DNA from 4 places in the Anaerobutyricum soehngenii genome. Region 1 is predicted to be linked to each of the others. Evidence: predicted binding sites of a transcription regulator. Region 1 holds the regulator's gene; each other region holds the start of a gene.

The links. The regulator HrcA, encoded in region 1, represses chaperone genes, less so after heat shock. The targets are predictions, from matches to a motif close to TGTTAGCACTCNNNNNNNNNGAGTGCTAACA.
Region 2: FYJ25_RS05275 (Hsp20/alpha crystallin family protein) is a predicted target of HrcA. The motif match lies at 2,344-2,374, and genes of this name have one in related genera.
Region 3: FYJ25_RS03740 (co-chaperone GroES) is a predicted target of HrcA. The motif match lies at 2,896-2,926, and genes of this name have one in related genera.
Region 4: htpG (molecular chaperone HtpG) is a predicted target of HrcA. The motif match lies at 2,777-2,807, and genes of this name have one in related genera.

The regions. Positions count from the first base shown of each region.
Region 1 is NZ_VULP01000028.1:18,734-23,965, reverse strand. It holds gene holA (DNA polymerase III subunit delta) at 1-20, shown strand, start outside; gene rpsT (30S ribosomal protein S20) at 167-430, opposite strand; gene hemW (radical SAM family heme chaperone HemW) at 633-1,823, shown strand; gene hrcA (heat-inducible transcriptional repressor HrcA) at 1,950-2,999, shown strand; gene grpE (nucleotide exchange factor GrpE) at 3,015-3,614, shown strand; gene dnaK (molecular chaperone DnaK) at 3,662-5,232, shown strand, end outside.
Region 2 is NZ_VULP01000007.1:86,021-91,252, forward strand. It holds gene FYJ25_RS05265 (alginate O-acetyltransferase AlgX-related protein) at 1-1,216, shown strand, start outside; gene FYJ25_RS05270 (ubiquitin-like domain-containing protein) at 1,218-2,201, shown strand; gene FYJ25_RS05275 (Hsp20/alpha crystallin family protein) at 2,541-3,002, shown strand; gene FYJ25_RS05280 (Hsp20/alpha crystallin family protein) at 3,173-3,601, shown strand; gene FYJ25_RS05285 (hypothetical protein) at 3,679-4,539, opposite strand; gene FYJ25_RS05290 (sensor histidine kinase) at 4,608-5,232, opposite strand, start outside.
Region 3 is NZ_VULP01000004.1:133,763-138,994, forward strand. It holds gene FYJ25_RS03720 (polysaccharide deacetylase family protein) at 1-432, shown strand, start outside; gene FYJ25_RS03725 (DMT family transporter) at 610-1,470, shown strand; gene FYJ25_RS03730 (BlaI/MecI/CopY family transcriptional regulator) at 1,784-2,167, shown strand; gene FYJ25_RS03735 (hypothetical protein) at 2,434-2,811, shown strand; gene FYJ25_RS03740 (co-chaperone GroES) at 2,986-3,258, shown strand; gene groL (chaperonin GroEL) at 3,348-4,970, shown strand.
Region 4 is NZ_VULP01000006.1:108,877-114,108, reverse strand. It holds gene FYJ25_RS04855 (GTP pyrophosphokinase) at 1-445, opposite strand, end outside; gene htpG (molecular chaperone HtpG) at 676-2,649, opposite strand; gene FYJ25_RS04845 (nitrite/sulfite reductase) at 3,155-4,747, shown strand.

The DNA.
Region 1 (5,232 bases):
GCAAATTACTTTTGCCCTAATATCATACAATTTGGCAAAATAACAAGATAAATTCAAGTCGAGCAGCCGTCACTCACGACCTGAAAGAGGTGGGAGTCTTCTCGACTGAGATAAAAAAATCTCCGAAAAGCAGCCGCTCTTTTCGGAGATAAATGTTTTATTTTAATTAAGCAATTCCGTTAACCGCTTTTGTAAGACGGGAAACTTTTCTTGCTGCTGTATTCTTGTGGAAAATTCCTTTAGAAGTAGCTTTGCTGATTTCAGAAATAGCAACTGTTAAAGCAGCCTGTGCAGCTTCTTTGTCACCCTTTGCTACAGCAACTTCTACGTTCTTAATACAAGTTTTTACTTTAGATTTAATAGATTTGTTCCTTAATGTCTTTGTTTCGATAACTAAAATTCTTTTTTTTGCAGATTTGATGTTAGCCAATCTGTACACCTCCAAATATTATTACTTATAATTATTATTATGTTTATATTGTTTTGCATTATTTCGGACACGGACAATCTAATGTAAACATACTTCTATATTCTATTGATTTTCGAGCAGTTTGTCAAGCGTAAAATGAATTTTTTTTTGAAATATGTTATACTGAGATAACGTTTTTAAATTTAAAAGGAAAGGATCATTTATGGGTGCAATGTGTGAGATATGTGAGAATAGAAAAGACTTGGAATTATATATCCATATTCCATTTTGTATAAAGAAGTGTAACTACTGTGATTTTCTTTCTTTTCCTTCAAGTGCAGAAGACAGGGAAGAGTATGTTCGATGTTTGGTAAAAGAGATAGAGAAGACAGGTATAGTTTTAAATGATATTTTAAATAATAAAGATACTTATCAGGTAAGAAGTGTTTTTATAGGAGGAGGGACCCCATCTCTTCTTTCCGGCGATCAGATAAAGAATATTATGCAGGTAGTTCAGAAATACTTTCTTATAAAAGAGGAAGCAGAGATTACAATGGAGGCGAATCCGGGAACTCTTACAAAGAAAAATCTTTCTGCATATAAAGATGCAGGTATAAACCGTCTGAGTATGGGATTGCAAAGTGCGGATAATTCCTGCCTGTATTTATTGGGAAGAATTCATACATGGGAAGAGTTTTTGAAAAATTATGAGCTGGCTAGAAAGGCTGGATTTGAAAATATTAATATTGATCTGATGAGCGGTCTTCCGGGCCAGACGATGAGTATCTATAAGAAAACGCTTGAAAAAGTAATGGCATTGCGACCGGAGCATATTTCTGCATACAGTCTTATTTTAGAAGAAGGAACCCCTTTTTACGAATCAGAAGAGATTCATAAAAAGATTCCGAATGAAGAAGCAGACCGCGAAATGTATCAGTTTACAAAGGAGATTCTTGCAGAAAACGGATATGACAGATATGAAATTTCTAATTATGCATTAAAAGGAAAGGAATGTATTCATAATCTTGGATATTGGAGCGGGGTTCCATATATTGGCTTTGGGCTTGGCGCATCTTCTTATTTTGAAGGAACTCGTTTTTCAAATGAGAGAAACTTGGAACATTATAAAAAAGAGCCGTATGTTCCTTTTATGATGAGGGAAGATTATACTGTATTAAGCCAAAAAGATAAAATAGAAGAATTTATGTTTTTAGGGCTGCGCAAACGAGCTGGCATTTCTAAAAAAGAGTTCAGGGAGTGTTTTCATAAAAATATCATGGACGTGTACGGAGAAGTGATATCTAAATATGAAAAGATTGATCTGCTTGAATGGATAAAAAATGGGGAAATGCTTCGTCTTACAGATGCAGGAATCGATGTGAGCGATTATATTTTCTGTGATTTTATGTTGTAAAAAGATTTTAAGAAAAAAATCGAAAATATACTTGACAAGGATTGCAGATAGTGATAACTTAATGAATGTAGATATTAGCACTCGATAATGATGAGTGCTAATAACTAAGAAGGAAGGGAGTAAGAGATGGAACTGGATGAACGTAAGATGAAAATTTTAAAAGCAATTATTTCTACTTACTTAGAGACCGGAGATCCGGTAGGAAGCAGAACGATTGCCAAAGATTCTGATTTACATTTGAGTTCAGCAACGATTCGTAATGAGATGGCGGATCTCGAAGAACTTGGATATATCCTCCAGCCACATACTTCTGCCGGAAGGATTCCTTCAGATTTAGGATATCGTTATTATGTGAACTGTCTGATGGAAGAGAATGATGAGATTCGAATCAGGGAAACCGAGAGGGAGAAGGAACATCAGGATCTGATTAATAAGATGGATCGCATGGAAGAGGTTCTGAAGAACGTTGCAGATTTACTTGCAGCGAACACGAACTACGCTACATTGATTTCCACACCACAGATTAAGGAATCGAAGCTTAAGTTTATTCAGCTTTCTATGGTGGATACACAGAGGCTTTTGGTAGTAATCGTAGTTGGGAATGATACGGTAAAGAACGTACTCATGAATATGGATGAACCACTTGGAAATGACGAGATTTTAAAACTTAATATTTTGTTGAACTCTTTTCTTCAAGGACTGACACTGAATGATATTAATATCGAGTTAGTTCATATGATGAAGGTGCAGGCAGGGATGCATGCAGATATTTTAGAAGGAGTTTTCAGTGGAATTGTAGAGGCAATTCACGAAGCAGACAACATGGAGATTTATACCAGCGGAGCAACGAATATGCTTAAGTATCCTGAGCTTGTTAATCCTGAGCATACAACAGCACTTCTTGATACATTAGTGGAGAAGAAGCAGCTTGTAAAGCTTGTGGATGATACAGTGAATCAGGAAGAAAAACATGGCATACAGGTTTATATCGGTAACGAGACGCAGGTACAGTCTTTAAGGGATTGCAGTATCGTAACTGCCACTTATGAATTGAAGGAAGGCGGAACAGGAACGGTCGGAATTATCGGACCGAAACGAATGGATTACCGAAAGGTTGTAAATACTCTCAGAAATCTAACCGATGATTTAGATGAGATTTTTAATAATAAATCATAGAAAGGTGGTACTTAAGTGGAAGAAGAAAAAAAAGTATCCGACGAAAGTATCGTAGAAGAGGCGAAGGGAGAGACTCCGGAAGAAACAACGACGGAGGACGGAACGGAAGCCAAAGAGACAAAAGAAACAAAGACGAAAAAGAAAAAGAAGTCTGCAGCCGCTCTTGAAATTGAATTAAAAAAGAGTGAAGAAAAGGCAGCAGAGATGACAGATAAATATCAGCGTCTGATGGCAGAATTTGAGAATGCCAGAAAGAGAAATGCAAAAGAGCAGAGCCATATGTATGATGTAGGAGCGAAAGAGGTTCTTGCAAAGTTACTTCCGGTTGTTGATAATTTTGAAAGAGGTTTGGATGCTCTTTCAGAAGAAGAGAAGGAAGGGGCATTTGCTCAGGGATTTATCAAGATTTATCAGCAGATGATTACCGTACTTGAAGAAATCGGTGTAAAACCGATGGATGCTGTAGGAAAGGAATTTAATCCAGATTTTCATAATGCAGTTATGCATGAAGAGAATGAAGAGATGGGTGAGAACCTTGTATCTGAAGAGTTCCAGAAAGGATATATGTACAAAGATGGAGTTCTTCGTCACAGCATGGTAAAAGTAGTTAATTAGTCATATTTTAGATATATGAATTTGACAGAATACAGGAGGAAATAATTATGGGTAAAATAATCGGTATTGATTTAGGTACAACAAACTCATGTGTAGCAGTAATGGAAGGTGGAAAACCTGTTGTTATCACAAATGCAGAAGGAATGAGAACAACTCCTTCCGTAGTAGCTTTCACAAAAACTGGTGAAAGAGTTGTCGGTGAGCCGGCAAAGCGTCAGGCAGTAACAAATGCTGACAAGACTATTTCATCAATCAAACGTGAAATGGGTACAGATTATAAAGTAACAATTGATGATAAAAAGTATTCTCCACAGGAGATTTCCGCAATGATTTTACAGAAGTTAAAATCTGATGCAGAGAATTACTTAGGAGAAAAGGTAACAGAAGCAGTTATCACTGTTCCTGCATACTTCAACGATGCTCAGAGACAGGCAACAAAAGATGCAGGTAAGATTGCAGGCCTTGATGTAAAGCGTATCATTAACGAGCCTACAGCAGCAGCTCTTTCTTATGGCCTTGATAACGAGAATGAGCAGAAGATCATGGTATATGACTTAGGTGGTGGTACATTTGATGTATCTATCATTGAGATCGGTGATGGTGTTATCGAAGTATTATCTACAGCCGGAGATAACCGTTTAGGTGGAGATGATTTTGATAATGTAATCACACAGTATATGTTAGAGGATTTCAAGACAAAAGAAGGTGTAGATTTATCTACAGATAAGATGGCAATGCAGAGATTAAAAGAAGCTGCTGAAAAAGCGAAAAAAGAGCTTTCTTCTTCTACAACAACAAACATCAACCTTCCTTTCATTACAGCAACTGCTGAGGGTCCAAAGCATTTTGAGATGAACTTAACAAGAGCAAAATTCAATGAATTAACAGCTCACTTAGTAGAAAGAACAGCAACACCTGTTTCTAAAGCATTAAACGATGCAGGCCTTAACGCTTCTGAATTAAGTAAAGTATTATTAGTTGGTGGTTCTACAAGAATTCCAGCTGTACAGGATAAAGTAAAACAGTTAACAGGTAAAGAGCCATTCAAGGGAATCAACCCAGATGAATGTGTAGCAATCGGTGCTTCTATTCAGGGTGGTAAGTTAGCAGGTGATACAGGTGCCGGCGATATCCTTCTTCTGGATGTAACTCCATTATCCTTATCTATCGAGACAATGGGTGGTGTTGCTACAAAGTTAATCGAGCGTAACACAACAATCCCTACAAAGAAGAGCCAGATTTTCTCTACAGCAGAGGATAATCAGACAGCAGTAGACATCCATGTTGTACAGGGTGAGAGACAGTTCGCAAGAGATAACAAGACTCTTGGACAGTTCCGTTTGGATGGTATTCCACCAGCAAGAAGAGGTGTACCTCAGATTGAAGTAACATTTGATATCGATGCAAATGGTATTGTAAATGTATCTGCAAAAGATTTAGGAACAGGAAAAGAACAGCATATCACAATTACTGCTGGATCTAATATGTCTGATGAAGATATCGATAAGGCTGTAAAAGAAGCTGCAGAATACGAAGCACAGGATAAGAAGAGAAAAGAAGGTATTGATGCAAGAAACGATGCAGACAATATGGTATTCCAGACAGAGAAAGCATTAGA
Region 2 (5,232 bases), on a different contig from region 1:
TAGAAATCTTCTGGTTTCCGTAGATTCGCAGATACAGGCAAAGTTATTTAAAACATCAAATATGGATACTGTCATTGTAGGAAAGAATGACTGGCTGTATTACACAGCCTCTCTTGACAACTATCTTGGACAGAACCTGATGTCTGATCAGGAAGTTTATAATGCAGCATATAATCTGTCTATTGTGCAGGAATATGTCCAGAGCAGAGGCGCAAAGTTTTTAGTAGCAGTCCCTCCAAATAAGAATTCGTTATATGGGAAAAATATGCCATATTATGACCAGTCTAAGGTAAGTAGTGAGAGAAATTATACGAATATCATAAAGGCTCTTAAATCGAATAAAGTAGCATATACAGATTTGTATCAGCTTTTTTCCAATAAGAAAGAAACTTTGTATTTGAAGAGAGATTCTCACTGGAATGAAAAAGGTTCTTTGCTTGCATATAATGCGCTGCTCACAGATTTAAATAAAGAGCATGAATTGTATGAGACGGTGCCGGTACTTCGAACAAAGACAGAAATCGGAGATCTGAACAAGATGATTTATCCGATGTGGAGCCAGCCGGAATGGAATTATGATTATCAATATAAGAAGAATTATACATACACATCTGATACGAAAAGCGTGGAAGATGCATATATCACGACAACAAACAAAAAGGCCCAGGGTTCTCTTTTAATGTTTCGTGATTCCTTTGGAAATACATTACTTCCATGGATGGCACAGTCCTATGAGAAAGCTGTATTTTCAAAAGAGATGCCATATCCGTTAGAAAAATATATGCAGGAATCCAAGGCAGACACTGTTATTATAGAAAAGGTAGAAAGAAATTTAAAAGACTTTATAACAGATCCACCAATGTTTACTCCATCAGAGACAAAGTTATCCGGTGAAGCAAAACAGGTAGAGACAAAGACCACAGTTCATGTGGGTGTCAGTGAAGCAGATACTGCTTATACAGAAGTTTCTGGAAAGCTTGATTCTAAATATGTCACACCAGGAATGAAAGTATATGTAGCGGTTGGAGAAGATTCTGATCAGCATATTTATCAGGCGTATCTGGTGAATGCTAATTCTTCTGCTGATTCTTTAGACACTACAGAGTATCGTCTGTATCTTCCACAGGAGACAGTAGATACAAAGACGAAAGTTCAGGTTTATGTAGAGTCAGAGCAGGGTCTTTATCTTGTGGGACAGAGCTTGAAGGGAGAATAGTATGAGAGTAAATAAATATATAATTGCAATTGCAGCAGGTATATTTTCCCTGAGTATGTTGTCCGGATGTCAGTCAAATAAAAAGGCAGATATGAATGTAAGTATCCAGGATGGTCAGGTACAGACAAAACTTGCTGTAGCGAAAGGTTCCTCTGTATCTGATATTCTTAAAGAAGCGGAGATTACTCTGAATAAGAAGGATCAAATTACCCCATCCCTTACTACGAAACTAGATAGCGGAGAAGAAAAAATAGAGATAGCTCGTTATGAAAAGTTAAAAGTATCGGATGATAATAAAGAACAGGAAGTAGAAATCCTCGGCGGCAAGGTAAAAGATGTCCTTGAACAAGCAGGGATTACTCTTGGAAAACATGATATCGTAAATCATGATTTAGAGGCAAGCTGTACGGATGACATGGATATCCAGGTAATCCGCCGGGTAGAAGTTTCTCTACGGGCAGATGGCAAGACAAAAAAGACAGTCACTCAGGCAAAAACAGTCAAAGAACTTCTTAACGAAAATAATATTGCTCTTTCCAAAAAGGATCGTATACGCCCTGCATTAAATAAACCTTTAAAAGAAGGAACAAAAGTTGTAGTAGAACGAGTTGAAACAAGAAAAGAAAAGAAGACAGAAGAGATTGCATTTAGTGTGGAAACACAAAAATCCTCTTCTATGTATGTAGGTTCAAGTAAAGTAACAAGAGAGGGCGTGAATGGCTCTAAAGAAGTTACATATCAGATTACTTATGTAGATGGCAAAGAAGAGAGCCGCAAAAAAGTAAAAGAAAAGGTAATCAAAGAGCCTGTTTCTAAGATTGTTACAGAAGGCACAAAAGAAAAACCACAGCAATCTTCACAGAAATCTTCTGGTTCTGGAAAACATATCGTTTCAAAACGAAAAGTACCGGACTGTGATGGTTCCGGTCATGGCTACTGGGAAATCAAGTATTCAGACGGAACAGTAGTAATAAAGAATTATTAAACACAAATAAAACGAATAAAAAAGTCATTATGTAAAACAGATTTACAGCACTATGTGAGGATGCCTGCCAGCAGCCTTCATGTTTACGGAAGTTGAAGTTTTATATAATGGCTTTTTTATTGTTCACAAAATGTTCACAAAATTTTAGCACTCAACACTTGACATGGCTAATAATAGGTGTTATATTACAGCTAGAACAAAGGAGAGGACATAAAGAGATAAGAAGATAAAAAAGAAGTTCTGAACCGAAGTTCATAAAATTCATTTCAACATAGTCGAAAGAAAGAAGCTTCCGATTTGCTGAAGACAGTTTAAAGATTTCGAAAGGAGAAATGACTTATGATGATGCCTAGTATTTTTGGAGAGAATTTATTTGATGATTTTGATAGCTGGTTTGACGCACCGGTTGAGAAGAGATTTTTTGGTAAGAAGAATCCGTTATATGGAAAACATGCAAAGAACCTTATGAAAACAGATGTAAGAGAAAAGAAAGATAGCTATGAAGTAGATATTGACCTTCCAGGATTTAAGAAAGATGAGATTAAGCTGGAACTTGAGAATGGATATCTTACGATTTCTGCCGCAAAAGGTTTAGATAAAGATGAAACAGATAAAAAGACAGGTAAATATATCCGCCGTGAACGTTATGCCGGTAACTTATCAAGAAGCTTTTATATCGGAGAAGGTGTAAAACAGGAAGATATTAAAGCCGCATTCAAGAATGGTATTTTGAGCATTACCGTTCCAAAAGAAGATAAAACAGCCAAGGAAGAGAAGAAATACATTACAATTGGTGAATAATTGATAAGATAATCTTAGAAAAAGATAAATCAGAATATTAATACATGGAAAAATAACAGATACCCATGAGGTATTTGATAAGATATAGGTAATATGGATTATAAGAAAGGCGAAATATAGTAGCCTGAATTATAGAGATTAAAATTTAGTTTTGAAGGGAGAAATGACTTATGATGATGCCTAGTATTTTTGGAAATAATTTTGTAGATGATGTATTTGATGATATGTTCCCATTCGCAGGTAATTATACAACTGCTAACTATGATCTTATGAAGACAGATGTAAAAGATGCCGGAGATCACTATGAACTCGAAATGGAAATGCCTGGAGTTGAAAAAGAAAACATCAAAGCAGAACTGAAAGATGGTTATCTGACAGTTACTGCACAGCAGAATACCAATAAAGATGAAAAAGATAAAGAAGGTAATTATATCCGTAAAGAAAGATACAGTGGAAGTTGCCAGAGAAGCTTCTATGTTGGTGAAGGCGTAAAACAGGAAGATTTGAAAGCTGCTTTTAATAACGGAATTCTTACGGTAGCAGTACCGAAAGAAGTTCAGAAACCGGTAGAGGAAAAACAATATATTGCAATTGAATAATAATCTATTCAGAAACGAATAGATAGAATGAAAAAGGTCTGGTGATTGCAGATGCGATTACCAGACCTTTTTCTCTTTTATTTTAAAACTTTGGAAAGTATAGTTTTAGCTGGATGTTTTAGTTTTTCTTTGTCCGGGTCTTCGGAGGTAACTTCAGAAAGCATATGGTAAAAGAAAGTATAATCTTTCTGGCTGGCAGACGGAACACTATTGAGGATTCGTTGTATTTCATTCGTATTCCCGCTAAGACGAGCATTTCTTTCAAAAGTGCTAATGGTATATTCGTCTGTTAGAGCAAGTCCAAAGATGTCCAGAAAATCATCATAAATAGAATGATTTTTAAAATATCGTTTCCCATAGCGTCGTACGATAATGTTTTCACTTCCTAATTCGGCAGCGATTTCATTTAGTCCTTCTGCGTAATCAAGATATACTGCGGAAGGAGTAGTGTGGATAAATTCTTCCCATGTCATAGAGCAAAATCTTTTTTTAGATTTTTTTATTTTTTGATTCCACATGGCATTTAATAAAGCATCTTGTCGTCTGAGATAAACGATAATTTTTATTTTAAATGCATTATGGAGAGATTCCTTTCGTAATGTTTCCCACAAGTCTCTTTTTTTAAAATGTGCGGCATACCAGATTCCTTCATCAGAGAGGAGAACATTATCATATTTAGAAAACATATGAATAATGTGATCCATGTTAAAGCGAAAAAGCTTTTTTTCTTCTAATATATTTATTTTACCATTTTTATCATATTGTGGAGCAATAAGAAAATGTGCATTTCGAAAAGGGTTTATATCAGGATAAGTTTGTTCAAATACAGGAAAATAAACCCCATGTTTTGCAAGGTTTTCTTTATTTTCGTTGCAAAAATATTGGATGGAAGTAGTGGCAGTTTTTGGACAGCCGATGTGTATATATAATGTTTTCATGATATCCTCTTTTCTTAAAGTTTTTTTGTAAACGAAAAAGAGAATATCTTAAAAACATTAAAATTAAATTAAAAAGCTTCCTGTGACCGCATATTAGAAATAGCTGCTTCTTTGGGGAGAGAAAGTGTAAAAATAGAGCCTTCATTCACTTTACTTTTTACAGATATTGATCCTTTATGCAATTCTGTGATTTTCTGTACCAGAGAAAGTCCCAATCCAAAGCCCGGTGTATTCCTGGATTTATCTGCACGATAAAAACGGTCGTAAATGTGCTTCTGTGTTTCTTCGTCCATACCACACCCATGATCTTCTATTTCAAAAATAGCAAGATTGTCTTTTTCCCATAATCTAAGTTTGACAAAAGACTGGTTTTCGCTATATTTCATCGCATTATTTATAAGATTTTTGATAGCGATAGCCATAAGGCTTATGTTCATGTAAATAGATATGTTTTTGAGATCATATTGAACAGATATTTGTTTTTGCATACGAAGTGGTTCTGCCTCACAAATAGATTCAATAAGATCTTTTAAACAGGAGTATTCAAAGTCTTCTTTTATTCTCCCCTGTTCTAAGCGGGAAAGTTGAAGAAGCTGAGTAATAATTTCATTTGTTTTTGCATTTTGACGTGCGATTACAGTCAGGGAATCCATATAATCGTTTATTGTTCCCCCATATTTTTTTAAATACTGA
Region 3 (5,232 bases), on a different contig from region 1:
GCGATTGAAGATGCCATTGGTGTGAAGCCAACCTTAATGCGTCCTCCTTATGGAGCAGTAAACAAAACAGTATTATCTGCAGTAGGTGGATATAATCTTTGCTGTATGAACTGGTCTCTTGATACAGAGGACTGGAAAACAAAGAATGCAGATGCGACCTATAATGAAGTGATGAAAGCACAGGATGGAGATGTTGTACTTCTTCATGACATCCACGAATATAATGTAGATGCAGTAAAACGATTTGTTCCGGATTTGATCGCACAGGGATTCCAGTTAGTAACCGTACCTGAACTCTATAAAGCAAGAGGAGAATCTCTTGATGCGGGAACTGTTCATTATCGTACAGATCCTACAACACAGGCAGTGACAGAGACAGCACCTGCAGATTCTACCGATGCAGCAACAGGAACTACCGCTGTTTCAGAGTAAGATGCCTGCAGCCTAAAGGTAGAACGAAACTGCTACAGCTAATATTTAAAAGAAGCATGATTTATTAAAGTTATAAAATCAATACTTTAATGAATTATGCTTCTTCTTTCAAGTTCGGCATTAAAAAGTTTTAACTAGAATTTTTAACTATAATTAATTATAGAAAGAGGAATTTGTATGAGTCAGAAAAATAAAGGGATTATCTTGATTATTACGTCAGCTTTTTTCTTTGCACTTATGAATATGATGGTTCGGCTTGCCGGAGATCTGCCGTCTATTGAGAAAAGCTTTTTCCGTAATTTTGTTGCAGTATTTTTTGCGCTTATTGCTTTGAAAAAATCGCATACACCAGTGCATATACCAAAAGGACAGCTTAAAAATCTGTTGATGCGTTCAATCTGTGGTACGCTTGGTATTTTATGTAATTACTATGCGATCGATCATCTGATGCTTGCAGATGCATCTATTTTAAATAAACTATCTCCGTTCTTTGCCATTTTGTTTTCATTTCTGCTTCTAAAAGAAAAAATACATCCATTTGCGGCAAGTTGTGTATGTATCGCTTTTATCGGAAGTTTATTTGTTATTAAACCAGGTTTTGCCTCAGTAACTGCACTGCCGGCTTTTATTGGACTTCTTGGTGGGATGGGAGCAGGAATTGCATATACGTATGTTCGAATCCTTGGAACAAACGGTGTGAAAGGTCCGTTTATCGTTCTCTTTTTCTCCGCATTCTCCTGCATTGTGACATTGCCATATCTTATATTTGACTTTCATCCAATGACACTTGCCCAGTTTGGCTGTCTGCTCCTTGCCGGATTATTTGCAAGTGGAGGACAGTTTACTATTACTGCAGCATATACCTGCGCACCGGCAGGCGAGATTTCAATCTATGATTATTCACAGATTATTTTCTCCACAGTCCTTGGTTTTCTGTTCCTTAGACAGATTCCTGATTTGTGGAGCTTTGTCGGATACGGAATTATCATCGCAGCTTCTGTTGCCATGTTCTTGTTCAATAATCGAAAGAGAGCGTAATCTTTCTTTCTTTTTTTGAGCTTTTACATGATTTTTTGCCTTCTCGTAAATATCAAATGCTTCTGTATATCTTGGACTGTAATCATTATGGTAACGACCTGTTTTTTTCATAAAAAATCCTTTCGTTTATTATAAATAAAAATCAAAAAAATCTGAGAGTACAGTATAATATATTAAAAAAAATGTCAAGATACCTTTTAACCCTAACTAATGTCAATGAAAGAAATATAGAAAGTGCTTGCAAGAATCATTAAGCCATAGTATAGTCTATATATTATAAAATGCAAAGCAAGTACACAGGAGGATGAAGTATATGAGTAGTCACTTGAGTAAAACAGAATACGAGATAATGGAGTATTTCTGGGAAATGGAAGATAAGTATACTTTTGGGGAATTGATGAAGTATTTTAATGAGAATCTGGATAAAAACTGGAAGAAACAGACATTGAATACTTTTTTAAGCCGTCTCATTGAAAAGGGACTGTTAAAGAAAGAAAAAGAAGGAACAAAGACCTGTTATCAGATGAAGATAACAAAGGCGCAGTTTAAGCAGAATAAAGCAAGGGCGATTCTTAAAGAGTCCTACGATGGAAAGATCAGCCATTTTATTGCGGCGCTGACGGGTGATGATGCGATTACGGATGTGGATGAGCAGGAACTGCTCTCACAGATTAAAGCGATAAAGAACAATTCCTGATTTTTTATATTAGATGTGAGATGACGCGCATCTCGCAGCAAGAATGCCGGGGCATTCTTGAATTTATAATAGAAAAAGCGAAGAAAGATAACAGTTTGTAATTAAATAAAAGAAATGATAAAGTGTGCTATATAGATAGTGCACTTTTTTTTTCAAGAGAATGAAACATTTTATATAAAAACTGCGTCTATATATAAAGTAAAATAAGGTACAGATGATCGAGATCATTGCGATGATGGAACGACTTGATTGCGCTGAGGAGGAGAATGATGAAGATAAGAATACTGGGATTTGGAGTACTTATAGGAATCCTATTGTGTTCCATAGCAGTGAATGCAGAGGAATATGATAGAAAAGGAGAGGAGTCTCCTTTGGCTATGGAAAGAATGTATAGTGTTCCGCATAAGATATATGGGAGAAAAAAGAATCGAAACAGAATTCGAAGAGTGTATGGAAAGTATCAATTACCTCCAGATGCTAAGGTGGGAGACATTATAAAAACAAAAAGAGGATATAAGCAGATTACCGGTATTTATGAAAATGGGCGGTTTCGAATGAAGAATCTTGAGAAGAAACATACTGGGAAGAGAAAAACTAAAGAAAAAAAGAGATATAATCAGAAAACAAGAGGAAAAGAGAGATAAATATAGATATAAAACAAATTACAAAGAAATAAAGAATTTTTAAACTTGCAATTATAAAAGAAAAAACATATTATAGGTATTAGCGATTAGCACTCAAACGTAATGAGTGCTAACAACATAAAAATAAGAAAGATAACAGATTTACAATTAATTTTGATTAGGAGGCATTATATTATGAAGTTAGTACCATTAGCAGACAGAGTTGTATTAAAACAGCTGGAGGCAGAAACAAAAACAAAGACTGGTATTATTCTTACTAGCTCCGCACAGGAAAAACCACAGGAAGCAGAAGTAGTAGCTGTAGGTCCTGGAACAGATGATGTTAAGATGGAAGTAACCGTTGGACAGAAAGTAATTTATTCTAAATATGCAGGAACGAATGTTAAAATGGAAGAGGAAGAATATATCATTGTAAAACAGAGTGATATTCTTGCAATCGTAGAATAATAGGTAACATATATTTATTTTGATTTATATCAGATAATCATCCATAATTTTTGGTTAATATATTTTATATAACAGGAGGAATCTTTATTATGGCTAAAGAGATTAAATATGGCGTAGAAGCCAGAAAAGCATTAGAAGCAGGCGTAAACCAGTTAGCAGATACTGTAAGAGTAACACTTGGACCAAAAGGACGTAACGTAGTTCTTGATAAGAGCTTTGGTGCTCCTTTAATTACAAATGATGGTGTTACGATCGCAAAAGATATTGAATTAGAAGATGCATTTGAAAATATGGGTGCGCAGATTGTAAAAGAAGTTGCAACAAAGACAAATGATGTTGCAGGTGACGGTACTACAACAGCTACTGTTTTAGCACAGGCAATGATCAATGCAGGCATGAAGAACTTAGCAGCAGGTGCAAATCCTATTATCTTAAGAAAAGGTATGAAGAAAGCAACAAATGCAGCAGTAGAAGCTATCGAAAAGATGAGCGAGCAGGTTGGAGGCAAAGAACAGATTGCCAAAGTTGCATCAATCTCTGCCGCTGATGAAGAAGTTGGCCAGTTAGTAGCAGACGCTATGGAGAAAGTTTCTCAGGATGGCGTTATTACAATCGAAGAGTCTAAGACAATGAAAACAGAGCTTGACCTTGTAGAAGGTATGCAGTTCGATCGTGGATATATTTCAGCTTATATGGCAACAGACATGGAGAAAATGGTTGCAGAATTAGATGATCCATATATTCTGATCACAGATAAGAAGATTGCTAATATTCAGGAAATCCTTCCGTTATTAGAGCAGATCGTACAGAGCGGTTCTAAATTATTAATTATTGCTGAGGATATCGAAGGAGAAGCATTAACAACATTAATCGTTAACAAATTAAGAGGAACATTCTCTGTTGTTGGTGTGAAAGCTCCTGGATATGGTGACAGAAGAAAAGCAATGCTTGAAGATATCGCTATCTTAACAGGTGGTACAGTTGTTTCTGAAGAAGTTGGTATTGAACTGAAAGATGCAACGATCGATATGCTTGGTCGTGCAAAATCTGTTAAAGTTGAAAAAGAGAATACAGTAATTGTTGATGGTGCTGGCGATAAAGATGCGATCAAAGCAAGAGTAGGTCAGATTAAGTCTCAGATTGAAGAGACAACATCTGAGTTTGATAAAGAAAAATTACAGGAAAGATTAGCTAAATTATCTGGTGGTGTTGCAGTTATTCGTGTTGGTGCCGCAACAGAAACAGAAATGAAAGAAGCAAAACTCCGTCTGGAAGATGCTTTAGCAGCAACAAGAGCAGCAGTAGAAGAAGGTATCATCGCAGGTGGTGGATCTGCTTACATCCATGCAGCAAAAGCAGTGAAAGAAATGGCTAAAGAACTTTCCGGTGATGAAAAGACAGGTGCCGAAATCGTGCTGAAAGCGTTAGAAGCTCCTTTATATCACATTGCAGCGAATGCAGGTCTTGAAGGTTCTGTTATCATTAACAAAGTAGCAGAAAGCGAAGTAGGAATGGGATTTGATGCATTAACAGAAACATATGTAAATATGGTTGAATCTGGAATCATTGATCCTGCAAAGGTAACAAGAAGTGCATTACAGAACGCAACAAGCGTAGCTTCTACTTTACTGACAACAGAATCTGTAGTAGCAGACATTAAAGAAGATACCCCAGCTCCAGCAATGCCAGCAGGCGGAATGGGAATGATGTAATCAATATCTTTTGATTCTCAAACATCTTGATATTTGATTAATATTTGATTAATATAAGAAATTAAAAAGTACAGTATCGTATATGTAAAGATTGTCATGTGTGAGAATGTTTAAACACATTTTATTTACTATGACATTACAGCTGCGATGCTGTACTTTTTTTGATTCCCACGTTTATTCAAATCAAAATGTTATTTTTAGGGGTTTTGTGCTATAATAGGTTTTACTAATGTGCCCTTGGAATCTTCTTATAAATCTTTTT
Region 4 (5,232 bases), on a different contig from region 1:
GAATACTACGGTAGCCGCTAGACTTTGGCTTTGTAATATAATTCTTCTCCTTCACAAGCTCATAGCCGGGAAGCTTTTTAATTGCTCCAGCTACCCGATAGACATCATCCTGAAAAGAACAGATGATGCGGACACCGGCAAGGTCACGAAGCGTATCTAATGCCTTAGTAAGAGAAACTTCCCGATTTTTACGATGGAGCTTTTCCACAATACTTTCCGGAGTTTTAATACGGCTGGTGGAATATTCAATAATATTTCTGTGATAAGTACCGTAAAGTGTTTGTTCCATATCTTTAATCTGCGGCATCAGCCCATCAATAAGTTTCTGACAATTCTCCTCTATGTTATGCTGCTTCATAGCTTCTTCCATCGCAGCGACTTCTTTTTCTAACTGTGTACCCGTATTCCCCAGTTGTTTTATAGATTTTACCTTCCTTCTTTTCAATGAATCTCCTTCCTTCTTTTCTTTTATATAAGATATATTGCACATAAAGTGTATGCGCAGAAGACTTGTCACTACACATACACTTTTAGTATACGCCATCTGACTTTATTTCTCTAGCAAACTTTAGAGAAATAAACGTAAAATAAATGTAAAAAAATATATAAAGATATATATAAATATAGATAAGAAGATTGGTTTGCTTATCAATGAAAACAAAAGGCAAAAAAGTATTATTTTGTTAAAATGGCAAGTATCTTATTGGAACGTGCTACAAATGCAGTCATTTCTTCCGGCTTTAATGGATGGTTTGCCAGGCGGGCAAGGTCATAAAGCTGCTGGCAGATCGTTGTAGTATTTTCGCTTTCGTCATTATTTAAAACATACTGTACAAGGTCATTGTTCATGTTAAGAACAAGAGTCTCGCCTTCGGCACCAAGTCCGGTAGAACTATTGCTCATTCCGTACATTTCCATCATTTCAGACATACGTCTTGTCTGCTCGGAAACAGTGATCATAGAAGGTGTGTCCGCATTTTTCAGTTTTTCAACTTTTACGATTAGTTTTTCAACACCGGTTGCCTTTTTAAACTTCTCAGAAAGCTTCTCAGTAAGTTCTTTTTCTTCGTTCTCATCGATGGCTTCCTTGAAGTTATCCGTAAGTTCGGAGTCGATACGGAGGAATTTCACTTCAGGATTTCTCTGCTCTAAGTGAGTGATAAATGTTGTATCGATCTGGTGAGTCAGATAAATAGCATCCATTTCCTGCTCTTTAAACATATTGATGTACTGAGACTGTGCAACCTCGTCTGTGATATAGAAGACGTTATTCTCGTATTTTTCTTTACCAGCTTCAAGATAGTCCGGAAGAGTAACATATTTGCCTTCCATATTCTTGAAGATGATGTAATCTTTCATCTTATCATTGAACTTCTCATCACGGATGCAGCCAAACTTAATGAATGGGCTGATATCATCCCAGTATTTTTCATAATTTTCGCGGTCTGTCTTACACATACCGGAAAGCTTTTCTGCCACTTTCTTTGTAATATAATTAGAAATCTTCTTAACAAATCCATCATTCTGTAATGCACTTCTTGATACATTCAGTGGAAGATCAGGACAGTCAATACATCCTTTTAATAATAAGAGGTACTCAGGGATTACTTCCTTAATGTTATCTGCGATAAATACCTGATTGTTATATAACTTGATTTTTCCTTCGATCGTATCGTACTTTGTATTGATCTTAGGGAAATAAAGAATACCTTTTAAGTTAAATGGATAGTCCATGTTCAGATGAATCCAGAATAAAGGCTCTTTATAATCGTGGAATACATCACGATAAAATTCTTTATATTCTTCATCGGTACAGTCATTAGGATGCTTGGTCCATAATGGATGAATCTGGTTGATTGGCTTAGGAGTATCCTCTTCCTCGTCTTCCTCAAGAGTTACTTCGGAATCGCCGTCTTCTTCGGAGTCAGCATCTTTAGAATCCGCATCTTTTGCTTCTACATCGATAACCTTTTCTTCAGCGGATTTCTTCGCAGCTTCCTCTGCCTTCTTCTCTTCTTCTTCCTCATTAACAAAGTAAATCTCAACCGGCATGAAAGAGCAGTACTTATCAAGAACTTCACGGCAACGGAACTCGTTACAGAATTCATAACTGTCATCATTCAGATACAGTGTGATTACAGTACCACGTTCTGTCTTGTCGCCCTCTTCCATATCAAACTCTGTGCCGCCGTCACATTCCCAGTGAACCGGTGCAGCACCTTCTTTATAAGAAAGAGTATCGATAGTAACCTTATCAGCAACCATAAATGCAGAGTAGAAACCAAGACCAAAGTGACCGATAATCTGCTCATCGCTCGCCTTATCTTTATACTGTTCCATAAAAGCAGCGGCACCGGAAAAAGCAATCTGGTTAATGTATTCATCTACTTCCTCTTCCGTCATACCGATACCATTATCGATAAAAGTGAGTGTCTTATCGGTAGGGTTAATACGAACTTCCACCTTATACTTCTCATCATCTGCCTCTTCAAACTCACCCATAACAGCAAGCTTCTTAAGCTTTGTAACCGCATCGCATCCGTTGCTCACTAATTCGCGGATAAAAATATCGTGGTCAGAATAGAGCCACTTCTTTATAATAGGAAAAATATTTTCACTGTTAATTGATAAACTTCCCTGTTTAGCCATAATAAACATCTCCTTAAAATTAATTATATAAAAGTAGACAAATATTCTATAAAAATAAAACATCGTCTTTGTATTTTTATCAATACCATTCTTATACTAATACCACGAAACAGGAATGTCAAGGAAAAATTAGCACTCAACTAAAAAGAGTGCTAACAACTCTGCGGTTTTATATCATTACGCTCATGTTTGTAACATATCTGCCATAGCTTTATATACTTTTCCTCCATGGTTTTAGATGTACTATTGGAAATTTATATTGCAGCGTGTTATAATTTATCCATTAGTGAAAATACTTAAAATAATATGTAACTGTTCAGAGCCAAGCAAAATTTCAAAAAACAGGTGTAAAATGCTTGCATTTTTAAGACTGTTTTTGAAATTTTATTTGGCGGATACGCCACACCGACGAAATGCGTAGCATTTTGGAGGTTAGCTCTGAACAGTTACGATAATATTTAAAATAATACTTAAAATAATATTTAAATAGAAAGCGAGAAGAGGAATGAATCAGAGTTTAATGACAGAATTTAAGGAAGACTTAAAAGATTTCAGAGAGATGACAGAGAAGTTTTATGCGAAGAAAGTCAGTGTAAAGGATTATAAAGGCTTTTCCGGTGGATTTGGCAGTTACGCACAAAGGGGCGCAGAGGCGAGTATGCTTCGTCTTCGTATGCCGGGCGGAAGAATTACAAAGGAGAAGTTAAAGTTTTTAGTTGATGCGATCGCTGCCTATGATGTTAGAAGAGTGCATCTTACGACCTGTCAGACTGTGCAGTTCCATGATCTTGGCATGAAGGCAGTCTGTGACATTATGGAACAGGCGATGGAAGTCGGCATCGTTACTCGTGGTGGTGGCGGAGATTTCCCAAGAAATGTAATGGTATCCCCGCTATCCGGTGTAGAACAGGGCGAGTATTTTGATGTGCTTCCTTATGCGGAAAGAGTCGGAGACTATTTGATGGGAATCATTAAAACAGTTAAGCTTCCGAGAAAGTTAAAGGTAGGATTTTCAAATTCTCCGGCAAATGTAACCCATGCGACATTCCGTGATCTTGGCTTTGTGGCAAAGGAAAACGGTCGCTTTGATGTATACAGTGCCGGTGGGCTTGGAAATAACTACAAGATGGGTGTAAAAGTAGCGGAAGATGTGAAGCCAGAAGAAGTTCTGTACTATGTAGAGGCGATGGTCCGTACGTTTACAACTTACGGTAATTATGAAAGCCGGGCAAAGTCAAGAACAAGATATATGCAGGAAACATTAGGCGTAGAAGGCTATAAAAAAGCCTATCAGGAAAAGCTTATGGAAGTAAAAGCAGAGGTAAAAGACGCTCTTCTTATAAAAGAAACGCAGGTACTGTCAAAGCAAGGAGACGATGCCAAAGAAGCAGGCAATGACAATAAAAATGTAATAGCCTATCCGCAGACAGAAAGCGCATCAGAGCGTGTGATCGCACAGAAACAAGCAGGACGTTATGCAGTTGCCTATCATCCAATCGGTGGAATGGTTCCGGCACAGAAGTTTGGGGAAATCTATGACGTGATTAAAGATGTAGCGAATGCAGAAGTTCGTGTCGCACCCGATGAGACCTTATATATCATTAATCTAGAGGAAGAACAGGCAGAAAAAATACATGAGATCACAGCAGATGGTGCGAAGAATCTGTTTGAAACTTCGGTATCCTGCATCGGAAGTACCGTCTGTCAGATCGGCTTAAGAGATTCCCAGGGCTTACTTGCAAGCATAGTAGAAGCGGTAGAGCCATATCACTTTGCAGATGGCGTACTGCCAAGAATCCATATATCTGGCTGCCCATCTTCTTGTGGAACGCACCAGATCGGAAAACTGGGCTTTCGTGGCGCATCAAAAAGTGTGAATGGAAAAGCAGAGCCAGCATTCGCATTTTATGTGAACGGACAGGATGCACAGGGAGAAGAAAGATTTGGAGAAGAGTGGGGCATCATGCTTGCTACAGACATTCCAAAGTTCTTTATCGAACTGGGCAAAGTTATTTCCGAGGGAAAGCTTAGCTATGAACAATGGTATGAGAACAATCAGGATGCATTAAAAGAAATTGCCGCAACATATTTGCAGTAATTTATAGTAAAAAATCAACAATACTATAAATGACATATATGTAAATCAATGATAAAATTCTCATTAATGATCAAAATAATAGAGAAAATACTTTGAAATTGTTAGTATATTGTTGCAAAATAATATAAAAATATAAACAATAAATAAAAATTTAATAATATAGTTGGAATAATTGGCTTTTTGTGATAAAATAGTGAAAAGCTAAGGAAGAATCCACTAGATGTAGTGATTCTTTTATTTACCACGGATGCTATCATTCGCAGGATAAACTTTTGACATAAAGCGGGGCAGTTCACAATAGAATATAGGGATGGATGTAACAGTAAGAGGAAGAATGTGGGGTTCGGATTCTTACGGAGAACGCATGAAAGATATCCAGAATATGTTTTTTTGGGGACTGCATGCTTTAAGATGTTTTAATTCAGATTAGAGTGTCACGGTAATCGAGGACAGTAATCCAGGACATAGAACAATCTAAAAGAAAG